DNA from 4 places in the Heyndrickxia faecalis genome. Region 3 is predicted to be linked to each of the others. Evidence: predicted binding sites of a transcription regulator. Region 3 holds the regulator's gene; each other region holds the start of a gene.

Region 1 (3,214 bases), 120 kb from region 3:
GGATTTGTTTTTCTTGGAGGGTCCGTAATAATTTTACTTGTAATTGTAAAGGCATTTCACCAATTTCGTCTAACATAATCGTACCACCGTTAGCTAATTCCAAAAGTCCGATTTTCCCTTCCTCTCGAGCCGCCTGTAAAAGCTCCTTTTTCGTACCCAAAAAGCTCTGATTCCATGAGAGATTCCGGAATCGCACCACAATTGACCTTAATAAAAGGTTTATCTTTTCTATCACTTAACTTATGAATCAGGTTAGCGACGACTTCTTTTCCTGTTCCTGATTCGCCGGATATGAGCACACTTGTAGGGTGTGGGGAAATTAGTTTAACTTCATCATATATTTGCCTCATTTTTTGGCTTTTAAAAATTATCGGCTGGCGCGGGTCATTCATTTTAAAAGTATATCGATTGTAGTTGAGTTCGGAAAAATATTTTGCTTTCTCGAGTTCTTGCCTCATGTCATTAAGATGGGTGATGTCTCTTACGCTCGTCACTACCATCTCAATATTACCGGTTTCATCAAATACGGGATTTCCAGTAACAATAACATCTTTTTTCCCATTAATTTTTTGCATGATCGAGATTCGCTTTTTTCTTTCAAGGACCAGCAATGATACGGATTGATCTATATATCCTTGTTCCATTAAATCTGCCATGTGATTTCCGATTAGTTCTTCTCTTTTAAAACCCGTAATATTCTCATATTCCGAATTCACTAAAATGGTTATACCGTTATGATCTGTAACGTAAATACCATCTGTTGAAAATTCTATGATGGCTTCCATCTTTTTTAGATGATCACGATATCGTTCCATTTGCGTTATATCTTGAATTACAATGATTGCTCCTAATAATTTATGATTTTCATAGAGTGGTGTTCTATTTATTAAAAGCCGTCTGTTATTTATTACTATCTCTTCACCTGCATTGGTATTCCTCTGTTTAGCCATGCCAGGCAGTTCGGTTTTTGGGATAATATTTCGAATGTGTATATCCGGATCGTTCTTGCATTTGATATTCAATAGTTCTTCTGCAGATGAATTCATCATTAATATTTTGTTGTTTTTGTCAATGACAACAAGGCCATTGTACATTGATGAAAAGATATTTTCCCATAATCTGTTTTCCGGAATAAGAGATTTCATCAAGTTAACCTCCTCGTAATTGGTGATTTTTTTATATTAATGGTGACATGCTTCACCAATAACGATTCTGTATTACTTGTAGAAAAACCTTCTTTTGAATTTCAATATAATTCGTAATTAGGTGGAATTTTTCACCGATAAAAATAATCAATTAAAGTATGGCGGGCTTTTCAAATGGCATGGTTTTTGCATTTAATGGATTGAATAATTAGGAATGGGGTGGTTAGATATACTTGCTAAACTACGTAACAGGATGTAAACTGGCAGATTATTTTTGGTAAGGACAATGAAAAATCATTGATATCCCACAAGGAGGAATGGCAATGGTAAACATTAAGAAACCCAGGCCCAAACTTTATGTTATGGACAATGGGCGAATGAGAATGGACAAAAACCTAATGATTGCGGGATCAAATCAAGCAACTGTCGATCATCCCAATGCCCCAAATGAAATGGTAGAATTTCCGATTTATACAGTGCTAATTGATCATCCGGAAGGAAAAATTTTATTTGATACTTCCTGCAATCCCGATTCAATGGGACCGGAAGGACGGTGGAATGAGGCTACACAAAAAGGATTCCCATGGACTGCAAGCGAAGAGTGTTACTTACACAATCGATTAGAGCAATTAAATGTCCGGCCGGAGGACATAAAGTATGTGGTGGCGTCCCATCTTCATTTGGATCACGCGGGTTGTCTGGAAATGTTTACGAACGCAACCATCATTGTTCATGATGATGAATTAAATGGTGCGTTGCGGGTTTTTGCTCGTAACCAAAGCGAAGGCGCCTATATCTGGGCTGATATAAATGCATGGATTAAAAATAATCTTCAGTGGCAAACCATTAAACCTTATGAAGACTATTTAGAGCTGGTAGAAGGCGTAAGAATTATAAATTTTGGTAGCGGCCATGCATGGGGATTGATTGGGTTACAAGTTAATATGCCTGAGACCGGGTCTATTATTCTTGCCTCTGACGCCATTTATACCGCAGAGAGCTACGGGCCTCCAATTAAACCGCCAGGAATTTTATATGATTCTGTAGGGTGGGCAAAAGCTGTTGAAAAAATAAGGCGTTTAGCAAAGGAAACAAATTCTGTTGTTTGGTACGGACATGATGCCCATCAGTTTGAGACATTTCGAAAATCTACCGAGGGTTACTATGAATAATTTTGGAAGGGGTTTCATAAATGGAGACACGGGCAGCTGTTTTGTATGAAATGGGGTTGCCAGCCCCTTATAAGGAAAGCCAGCCGTTAAAGATTGAGACATTGAAATTGGAACCTCCTAAACAGGGGGAACTCTTGATAAAAATTAGGGCCGCTGGTTTATGCCATTCAGACCTTTCAGTCATAAATGGAAGCCGGCCAAGGCCGATGCCAATGGCTCTTGGTCATGAAGCAGCAGGTGAAGTGATTGAAGCGGGGGAAGGTATTACGGATTTAAAACCCGGTGATCATGTTGTTTGTTCTTTTGTTCCCAGCTGCGGTCACTGTCTCCCTTGTCAAGAAGGACGTCCTGCATTATGTGAACCGGGTGCGAAGGCCAACAATGAAGGGGAAATGTTGTCGGGAGGGCGACGCCTTAAGAAAAATGGCAAAGAGATCAACCATCATCTTGGAGTTTCAGGTTTTGCGGAGTATGCGGTGGTTTCCAGAAATTCTGTTGTCAAGGTTGATCCTGAAATCCCATTTAGCAAAGTTGCTATCTTTGGTTGTGCTGTGATTACCGGGGTAGGTGCAGTCATCAACACAGCAAGGGTCAAACCTGGAAGCAGTGTTGCCGTGGTGGGTCTGGGTGGAATTGGACTTAACGCATTGCTTGGTGCGGTGTTAGCAGGAGCAAGAAAAGTTATTGCGGTGGATATTAATACCCAAAAACTTGAGATTGCCAAAAAACTAGGCGCAACTGAAACATTTAATTCCCGAAATCCGGATGTGATTAAAGAAATTCGTTCAGCAACAGACGGTGGTGTTGATTATGCATTTGAAACAGCGGGTGCTGTTCCCGCAATGGAGACCGCTTATCGGATTACAAAAAGAGGAGGGATGACAGTAACAACAGGGT
Region 2 (3,214 bases), 940 kb from region 3:
AACCAGCATTTCTTCTGTGGCAAAATACAGCAGTATCCTTGATACGCTTGGCGACAATGTCAAAACAAATATGACGTTTAATGACATGCTTACGATTGAGAAAAATTACCGGAATGCCGCCAAAAACATTACCGAGTATGAAGTAAAAGGCACCGATGCCAACTTTGACGGGATCTATTATTTGGCGGTGTCAGATGCTGAAAAAGAAAAAGTCACGCAAATGCTGGAAGAAAATCTGTCTGGTGACTAAGGAATAGTGGAAACAAACAACCCGCTTCCGGCATGCAGAAGCGGGTTGTTCTGTCAACGGCTTTCAATAAACCGGATTACTTCTTCAAGCGGCGTTTCTGCCATTGACCCGAGGCGGTGGTCAATCTCGCCGAACTTGAGGTCTTTTGTTACCCGGTTCGGGACGACTACGCATGCCATACCGGCGCGTTTTGCCGCAAGCGACCCGTTTGGCGAATCTTCGAAGACGAGGCATTGTTCCGGTTCCACGCCGAGACAGCCGGCTGCTTTCAAATACAAAGCAGGGTCCGGTTTGACTTTTTCAACGTCATCGGAAGATTTGATGCAGTCAAAATAAGCGAGAAGGCCAAGCTGGCGCAAATAGCGGTGCAGCCATTTCCTGTCGGAGCTTGAAGCCAGCCCGACTTTAAGCCCGAGGTTCTTGGCCGACTTTAAATAATCTTCCACGCCTTCGCGGGCCGCGCCTTTTTCGAGCCGTTTTAAAAACATTTCCTCCAGCTCGTGGTCCAGTTTTTCTGTATCAAGCGGCTTTTTGATCTGCTCTTCAAGATATTTAAACGGCTTAAAACCCGAATGCGTGCCTACCCCCTTTCCCCATAGTTCAAGCGGCATCTCGCAATTGTAGCCGCGAAAAATTTCACAAAGCGCTTCATAGTGTTCCGATTCCGTATCCATAATCAGCCCGTCGAAATCAAAAATCACAGCTTTTATCATCCGTAAAACCCCTTTCTGTTTCCCTTAACATTATACGTTAAAAACACTTTTCCTCCCAAAATGGTTTTGAAATCTTTTCCAAAATATTAAATACCGTATTCCTTCACAAAGTTGTAAATTATTTCTGGATAATGCCAGTATTTGACAAATCTATGAAAAATATATGAACTTTTTATGAAATTTTTATGAAACATGGCGGAATAAGGGTAAAAGACAATACAATCTATATTTTTTTATTGTAAAATAGGTTAGCACCATAATAAAGGTGAAAAAATAAAAGTACCACCTTTTTTTCATTTGCTTTTATTTGTACACTATTTTACCAAACCGGAAGGAGAGAAAAAATGTGTTGAGGAAACTACCTTGGAAACTGGTGCTGCTTTTGTCCCTCACATCGCTCTTTTTGCTCGGCGGATGTGACACCAAATTTGCAGTGCTCGACCCACAAGGCCCAATGGCGCGGGAACAATATCATTTGATTGTTTACTCATCCATCTTAATGGCCTTTGTATTCGTCGTTGTCCTTGGGTTGTATCTTTATATGGTGATAAAATACAGGGCGTCGCGTCTGCCGGCTGATTATAAACCGCCGCAAATCCACGGCCATAAAGTGCTGGAAACGGTGTGGACCATTATCCCGGTGCTGATTATTATTGCCATTGCCATTCCAACCGTTAAAGCAAACTATTCGGTTGAAGAAACGCCAAAATCCATGAAAAGCGAAAAACCTTTAACGATTTATGTCACGTCATCGGAATGGAAATGGATTTTCAGTTATCCGGAACAGGGCATTGAAACCGTTAACTATGTAAACATCCCGGCTGGGCGGCCAATCAATTTCGAATTGACATCATCCGGTACGATGGCATCTTTCTGGATCCCTGAACTTGGCGGACAGAAATATACGATGCCGAACATGACGATGAGGCTGATTCTGGCTGCAGACCACCCTGGCGAATATACAGGAAGAAACGCAAACTTCAACGGGGAAGGCTTTGCAAAGATGGACTTCGATGTGTTGGCCCAAACACCGAAAGATTTTAATGCGTGGGTGAAGGAAGTCAAAAGCAGAGCGCCTCAAATGAAAAAATCGGATTATGAAAACCTGGTTAAAAAAGAAGGCCTTGTAGGAAGGCATACCTATACAGGGACCCATTTAAAATGGGATAAACCGGATGAACAAAAAAGCTATTATGAAGAATCGGAAAAAGGTGAGAAACAAAATCACCATCACCACCACGATATGTCCGGTATGGATATGGGCGGAAAATAATCATTGGAATAGGAGGAAAACAGTGTGAAACTTAGTGATTTTTTCGTCACCGGTGAACCGGCCATATATGCCGCCGAAGTTGGCATGGCACTTGGCGCGGCCGCTGTGATCTTTTCTCTAACCTATTTCAAGAAATGGAAATGGTTATGGAAAGAATGGCTGACAACCGTTGACCATAAAAAAATCGGGATTATGTACATTATCGTTGCGGTATTAATGTTATTCCGCGGCGGTGTCGATGCTTTAATGATGAGAACACAGCTTGCACTGCCGAACCAGCATCTGCTTGATGCCAACCATTACGACGGGATCTTTACGACCCACGGGGTTGTCATGATCTTATTTATGGCGATGCCGTTTTTGTTCGGCCTGATTAACGTTGCTGTTCCGCTCCAAATCGGGGCGCGCGATGTTGCCTTCCCGCTTTTGAACGCATTCAGCTTCTGGGCAATGGTTGCAGGGATGTGCCTCTTTAATATTTCATTTATTATCGGGGGTTCCCCTACTGCCGGCTGGACGAACTACTTCCCGCTTGCAGGCACGGAATTTACAAAAGGTGTCGGAAACAACTATTATGCAATGGGCCTGCAGCTTTCCGGGATCGGGACACTGGCAACGGCCGTAAACTTCATTGTCACGATTCTGAAAATGCGGGCGCCGGGCATGACATTAATGAAAATGCCGATGTTCGTATGGTCTACTTTGATTACTTTTATCATCGTGCTTTTTGCTTTCCCTGTTTTGACAGTGGCTTTGGCAGAAGTAACGTTTGACCGTACTTTCGGCGCACACTTCTTTACCATGGGTTCAGGCGGCAGCCCGATGTTATGGGCAAACTTGTTCTGGATCTGGGGCCACCCGGAAGTGTACATTGTGTTGCTGCCATCTCTTGGGATTTACGCGGACATTATCGCTACATTCTCGGGTAAACGATTGTTTGGATATGCCTCCATGGTCGTTGCGATGGCTGGTATCGCA
Region 3 (3,214 bases):
AGAAGCAATCGTCTGTTCATCCATTGGCATTTCTTTTGCCGCTTTTTTGGCATTGCGGTACGCCATTTTCGAAATCAGTGTGCTTGCTTCATACAGCAAAACGAGTGGAACAAAGGTAATCAGCTGCGAAAACACGTCCGGCGGGGTGATGATGCCGGCAGCTGCAATCAAAGCAAGATACGCATATTTTCTTACCTTTTTCAACAGTCTCGGCGTAATGATGCCAAGCCGGGTCAGAAACAGGACCACGACCGGCATTTGGAACACAAAGCCAAACGGAAGCGTGATCTCTAGCAGAAACTGAATATACTCCCGGATCCCGATCACCGCACGAATGCCCATTTCATTTGACAAGCCCATCATAAACTTCACCATCAGCGGACAAAGCACGAAATAGGAAAAAGAAACGCCGGCTATAAAAAGCAAGATGGAAACAGGAATGTAACTTAATGTCAGTTTCTTTTCTTTCTCATACAGCCCCGGGCTTATAAACGCCCAAAGCTGGTACAAAATCACCGGCAGGGTCAATAGGCATGCGATCACAACCGAAACTTCCATAAAAACCTTAATAGGATCGGTTACCCTGAAGGCATTCATCGTGAACATGCCGGCATTTTTGGCATGCTGCAAATAACGTATAACAGGTTTTGCGGTAAAAAAGCCAACAACCAGGGCAAACAGAAAGAAAATGAGAACGGTAATTAACCGCTTTCTCAATTCCTGGATGTGTCCGGTAACCGGCATTTTTTTCGTATTCATCGCCGTTCCCCTTTAAGTGCCGGCGTTGAATCCGCCCTTTTCCCTTTGCACGCCACAGCCAAATCCGGCCATTGCCATTTGCGCCTGCATTCCGTTTTCAATCGGGCCACCCCCTGTACCCACTATGATAACGGAAAAAAAGCTTTTTGGCTATGGCTTCGCAACCGGCTCTTTTGTTTCTTTCAAATTTTCTTCATCATTTGAATAATGTTTTAAAAAGTAGATCAGTGCCTGCAGTTCCACGGCCAGGTCAATATGATGGACGCGGATATCCGGCGGCACGTTCAGCCGGGCAGGTGTAAAGTTTAAAACGCCTTTTACATTTGTACTGGCAAGCTCGTCTGTCACTGCCTGGGCACTGGAAGCGGGGACCGTCAAAATCACAACCGTCACATCTTCCGCGCAAAGCCGTTCTCTTAATTCGTCCATGCTGTAAACAGGCACATTGCCAACATGGCTCCCCACCTTCCCGGGGTCATTGTCAAATGCCATCACAATCCGTGCGCTGTTATTCTTCGAAAAATTGTAATTCAAAAGGGCTGTACCGAGGTTCCCAACGCCAACCAGCGCTACATCTGTGATCTCATCCTGGTTCAGCGTCTTGCCGAAAAAAGACAATAAATATTTTACATTATAACCATAACCTTTTTTTCCAAGTGCCCCGAAGTAGGAAAAATCCCTGCGTATCGTAGCGGAGTCGACTTTCACCGCTTCACTCAGTTCCGCCGAGGATACCCTTTGCTTGCCAAGTGTATATAAATTTCTCAGGTACCGGTAATATAATGGAAGCCGTTTTGCAGTGGCTTGCGGTATTTTTACTGATTCATCCTTCATGTGAAATCCCCCAAGTTGAAAGCTTAAGTTTTTTGTGCTGTTGGTTCCAATCGTGCGTCCATTCCAGAATGGCAGCGCTGCCATTCTTCATTATAATATTACTCCTATCTGAGCAAAGAAAAAATATGTTTTAAAAAAATGCCTGCATGCGTCTTTTTCTCTCTCCAACTATGTTAAATATATCACAAGTAAGCATTTTTTTCATGGGTTTTTACGAATTTATGTGAAAAGTTTTTTGACAAATTCCGATCACGCAGCTCTGAGGAGTAAAAATTTTTCGTGATAATTTAAGTATCCCCCCCAAAAATACGGCCAAATATGTAATAATTTAAATAATTAGAGCTTGCTGGACGAATATTTTGGTATGGCTTAGTGACAAGTCGAATACAAGCTAAAATTTGATTCGTTCAGCAAGCCCTAATTAAACTTGGCTGTTTTGAGGGGGTTTTTATTTTGGTTACTAGAAAAGAAAAAAGAAATCGTGAAAAAGAAGCAAATTATTTTTTCGAGTTCCTTAAAATTCAGAAGCATTTTTTCAAAGACCTGATGAATAACCTAAAAAAGGTAGCAGACCACCGACATCAAAGCTATATCACTTATGGTCCAGAGGTCCTTTTATTTACGATGATGTTGAAAAATATGACCGGCCTAAAATCCATGAGAAACATGAGTGAGCGTTTTAATAAAGAAGAATGTATTAAAAATGTAGGGAAGGTGTTAGGCTTAGATTTTCTTGAAGAACTTCCACATTATGATACAATTAACGACTTTTTATCTGGCTTAGATGTAAATGAATTAGAAAAAATTAGAACGTATATGATTAAAGAATTATTGAAAAAAAGGTCTCTCGAGTCTTATCGAATTGAAGGAAAGTACTGGGGTGTCATCATTGATGGAACTGGATTACACACCTTTCATAAGAAACATTGTAAACACTGCCTGAGACGGGCATATACAAATAAAGAAACAGGAGAAACGAACGTACTTTATATGCACCATGTACTTGAAGCCAAGCTTGTCGTGGGGGATATGGTCTTCAGTATTGCCTCCGAATTTATCGAAAATGAATCAGAAAATGTTTCTAAGCAAGATTGTGAATTAAAAGCCTTCGACAGGCTGGCAAAGAAAATAAAAAAAATATTTAAAAGACTACCGATTTGTATCTTGGGAGATAGTCTCTATGCATGTGAAACGGTATTTAATCTGTGCAGGGCGCACAAATGGAAATATATATGCAGATTTAAGGAAGGGAGAATTAAAAGTATCTCGACGGAGTTTAAGGCAATAAAAGAGCTGGAACAAAGTAAGGATCAGAATTCATTAGTTTGGGTGAATGATATTGCCTACAAAGACAGAACGGTCAATCTGATGGAGGCCACAATGAAAACAGAGGATGGGAAATCGAAAGAGTATGTATTTATAACGGATATTAAAATCACGAAAAAGAACGTGGAACGACTCATCGCTGCAGGAAGAAGCCGCTGGAAGATTGAAAATCAAGGATTTAACGAACAAAAAAATAATCGTTACAATATAGAACATGCCAATAGCCAAAACTACACAGCCATGAAAAATCATTATTTATTAGTTCAAATAACAGATATTATTAGACAGCTGTTTG
Region 4 (3,214 bases), 990 kb from region 3:
AAACTGCGGGTCAATGATCGCAACATCCGGTGTCAGTTCATAGTCTGCGAGCGGATATTTTGTGTTGTTCTTTTTATCCGAAATGACGGCGAAAGAAGTCACTTCAGAACCGGTGCCCGATGTGGTCGGAATGCAGACCAGCTGCGCTTTTTCACCCAGTTTCGGGAATTTGGCAACCCGTTTCCGGATGTCCATAAATTTTTGCTTCAATTCGTTGAAATCAACTTCCGGATGCTCATAGAACAGCCACATGCCTTTTGCAGCATCCATCGCCGACCCGCCGCCAAGCGCGATAATGACATCCGGCTGGAAGCTTGCCATAGCTGCGGCACCTTTCCGAACCGTTTCAATGGACGGATCCGGTTCGACTTCAGAGAAAATTTCACAGTGGACATAGTCCGGGCGTTTCCGCAAGTAGTATAGCACTTTCTCAACAAATCCGAGCCGGACCATATCCGGATCGGTGACAATAAAGGCACTTGAGATATCCGGCATTTTTTCCAGGTATTGGACCGAGTTCTTTTCAAAATACACGCGTGGTGGAATTTTAAACCATTGCATATTGACTCTCCGTTTCGCCATTGTTTTTACATTGTACAGATTAATGACACCGACGTTTGTGGACACTGAGTTGCCGCCGAACGTGCCGCAACCGAGCGTCAAAGAAGGCATGTAGGCATTGTAAATGTCGCCGATTGCCCCTTGCGAAGACGGGGAGTTGACAATGATCCGGCCGGCTTTCATTTTTAATCCGTATTGTTCAATGACTTCATCATTTGTCGAATGGATCACAGCCGAGTGGCCGAGTCCGCCGAATTCGAGCATGGCTTCCGCAAATTCGAAACCTTGTTTTGTGCTGCTGGCTTTGTAGCAGGCCAAAACCGGGCTCAATTTTTCTCTGGAAAGTGGATAGTCCGGGCCGACGCCTGTAAGTTCAGCAATTAAAATTTTGGTATCTTCCGGGACGTCCACGCCTGCCATTTTTGCAATTTCATAGGCCGGTTTGCCGACAATGGCGCTGTTGACGGATTGCGTCTTTTCATTGATGACGGTTTTCTCAACTTTTTTCTTCTCCGCTTCATTCAGGAAGTAGCAATGATTTGCAATCAATTCGTTTTTTACATGGTCATAAATTTCTTTGTCGATAATGACAGCCTGTTCCGACGCACAGATCATGCCATTGTCAAACGTTTTGGATAAAATCAGGTCATTGACGGCGCGTTTGATATCAGCAGATTTTTCAATATAGCAAGGGACGTTCCCCGGCCCGACGCCAAGCGCAGGTTTCCCGCTCGAATATGCGGACTTTACCATGCCGGAACCGCCCGTTGCAAGAATCAGCGAAATGCCCGAATGTTTCATCAATTGCTGTGTCGCTTCAATGGCCGGTTTTTCGATCCATTGGATGCAGTTTTCCGGCGCGCCGGCTTTCACAGCAGCGTCCAGCATGACTTTTGCGGCATGGCTGCTGCATTTTTGCGCGGACGGGTGGAATGCGAAAATGATCGGGTTGCGTGTTTTAATCGCAATTAACGCTTTAAACATCGTGGTTGATGTCGGGTTTGTTACAGGCGTGACCCCGGCAATAACGCCGACTGGCTCCGCGAATTTGACAATTTCTTCATTATTGTTTTCATCAATGATGCCGACTGTTTTGTTATATTTAATATTGTGGTAGATGTATTCTGTTGCAAACAGGTTTTTTGTAATTTTGTCTTCATATACGCCGCGCCCTGTTTCTTCCACGGCCATTTTGGCGAGCACCATATGCTGTTCCAGCCCTGCAAGCGCCATTTGTTTTACGATATTGTCCACTTGCGCCTGATCCAGTTCCATAAATTCACGCAGTGCTTTTTGGCCTTTGGCGACGAGGGAATTTACCATTTCCGTGATTTGTGCGGATTTGCCAACAACTTTTTCATCAATTGCCATGATCGTGGCCTCCATTCTGGTGATTTTGTGAAGAATTTCACATAAAAGGTTAAAAAATAAAGTTTGTGAATAATTTCACATGATTTTCTGCTGTTTTTCAATATTTCTTTTCTTTATGGCTCTATTATATGCGATTTCACATGCTATGGCTGTGTCAGATTGGTGACAAATGAATAAATCATTTATAAACTTTTTTCTTTCAAACATTGCTTTCCAGCCGCGATTCAATTAAAATAGGTTTTTCCCGCCTTTTTACATTGTAAGTGCTTCCATTTTATATTTGCATATTTATGCAGAATTCAGTATAGAGATTGCCGCAAAAAAACCGCTTCCCGCTTGTGAAACCTGCACATTCACAAGGAAGAAACAAAAAAGGAGATGAATTTTATGCAAATCCATCTCCCGGATGTGTTAGAAATACCTTTTTTTCCAAAAAATGATGGCTGTGACACTGGAAAGAACCAGAGAGGCCAAAAACGCCAGCCAAAAACCATGGGGGCTTGATTGCCACGGCAGGCCGTGAAGATTCATTCCGAAAAAGCTGGATACCATCGTTGGCAGGGAAAGGATAATCGTGACCGTCGTCAAAAATTTCATCACGCCGTTCACGTTATTGGAAATGACAGAAGCATAGGCATCCATCATACCACTTAAAATATTGCTGTGGACTTCACACATTTCGATTGCCTGTTTGACTTCAATCATGACGTCATCCAGTAAGTCCATGTCATCTTCATATACTTTTAGGAAATGCTGCCGTGTCATTTTTTCCATGACGATTTTATTGGCTTTTAATGAGGTCGTAAAATACACGAGTGTCTTTTCAAGGCTCAGCAGTTCGAACAGTTCCTCGTTTCGCATCGATTCGTGCAATTCGCGTTCGATCAGGCTTGATCTGCGGTCGATATATTTTAAATAGTTTAAATAATAACTTGCAACTTCATATAGAATTTGAAGGGTAAATCTGGTTTTCATGTAGGTGTAAAACCCGCGCACCCGTCTGTGGATAAACTTTCCGATAATCGGATTATCCTGCAGGCAGACCGTGATGAAATAAAAAGGCGTGACGATAATCCCGAGCGGAATCGTATCATACAGCGCGGAGTCCACATCGTCCTTTACCTTAACGGGAAGGCCGACAATGATTAAAATATCATCGTCTTCTTTTTCAATACGGGAGCGTTCATCGACATCCAGCGGGTCTTTAATAAAATCGGCCGGTATATTCGTTTGCTGGACAACCTGGTTGATTTCTTCCTCTGTCGGGTTCACCAGGTTCACC

What was found. The regulator Rex, encoded in region 3, represses fermentation and respiration genes when NADH is low (regulators of the CRP and FNR family bind a similar motif). The targets are predictions, from matches to a motif close to TTGTGAAATATTTCACAA.
Region 1: the regulator Rex is predicted to act here: its motif matches at 1,186-1,203, upstream of ahlS (AhlS family quorum-quenching N-acyl homoserine lactonase).
Region 2: the regulator Rex is predicted to act here: its motif matches at 1,028-1,045, upstream of qoxA (cytochrome aa3 quinol oxidase subunit II).
Region 4: the regulator Rex is predicted to act here: its motif matches at 1,958-1,975, upstream of adhE (bifunctional acetaldehyde-CoA/alcohol dehydrogenase).

What each region holds. Positions count from the first base shown of each region.
Region 1 covers NZ_CP158453.1:474,691-477,904, forward strand. Annotated here, with positions in the region: gene ABR335_RS02285 (sigma 54-interacting transcriptional regulator) at 1-160, opposite strand, end outside; gene ABR335_RS02290 (sigma 54-interacting transcriptional regulator) at 90-1,145, opposite strand; gene ahlS (AhlS family quorum-quenching N-acyl homoserine lactonase) at 1,469-2,317, shown strand; gene ABR335_RS02300 (zinc-dependent alcohol dehydrogenase family protein) at 2,338-3,214, shown strand, end outside.
Region 2 covers NZ_CP158453.1:2,937,294-2,940,507, forward strand. Annotated here, with positions in the region: gene ABR335_RS14160 (LCP family protein) at 1-250, shown strand, start outside; gene ABR335_RS14165 (HAD family hydrolase) at 304-963, opposite strand; gene qoxA (cytochrome aa3 quinol oxidase subunit II) at 1,310-2,236, shown strand; gene qoxB (cytochrome aa3 quinol oxidase subunit I) at 2,261-3,214, shown strand, end outside.
Region 3 covers NZ_CP158453.1:351,545-354,758, reverse strand. Annotated here, with positions in the region: gene tatC (twin-arginine translocase subunit TatC) at 1-759, opposite strand, end outside; gene ABR335_RS01710 (redox-sensing transcriptional repressor Rex) at 910-1,593, opposite strand; gene ABR335_RS01705 (transposase family protein) at 2,047-3,214, shown strand, end outside.
Region 4 covers NZ_CP158453.1:2,882,184-2,885,397, forward strand. Annotated here, with positions in the region: gene adhE (bifunctional acetaldehyde-CoA/alcohol dehydrogenase) at 1-1,932, opposite strand, end outside; gene ABR335_RS13940 (magnesium transporter CorA family protein) at 2,344-3,214, opposite strand, start outside.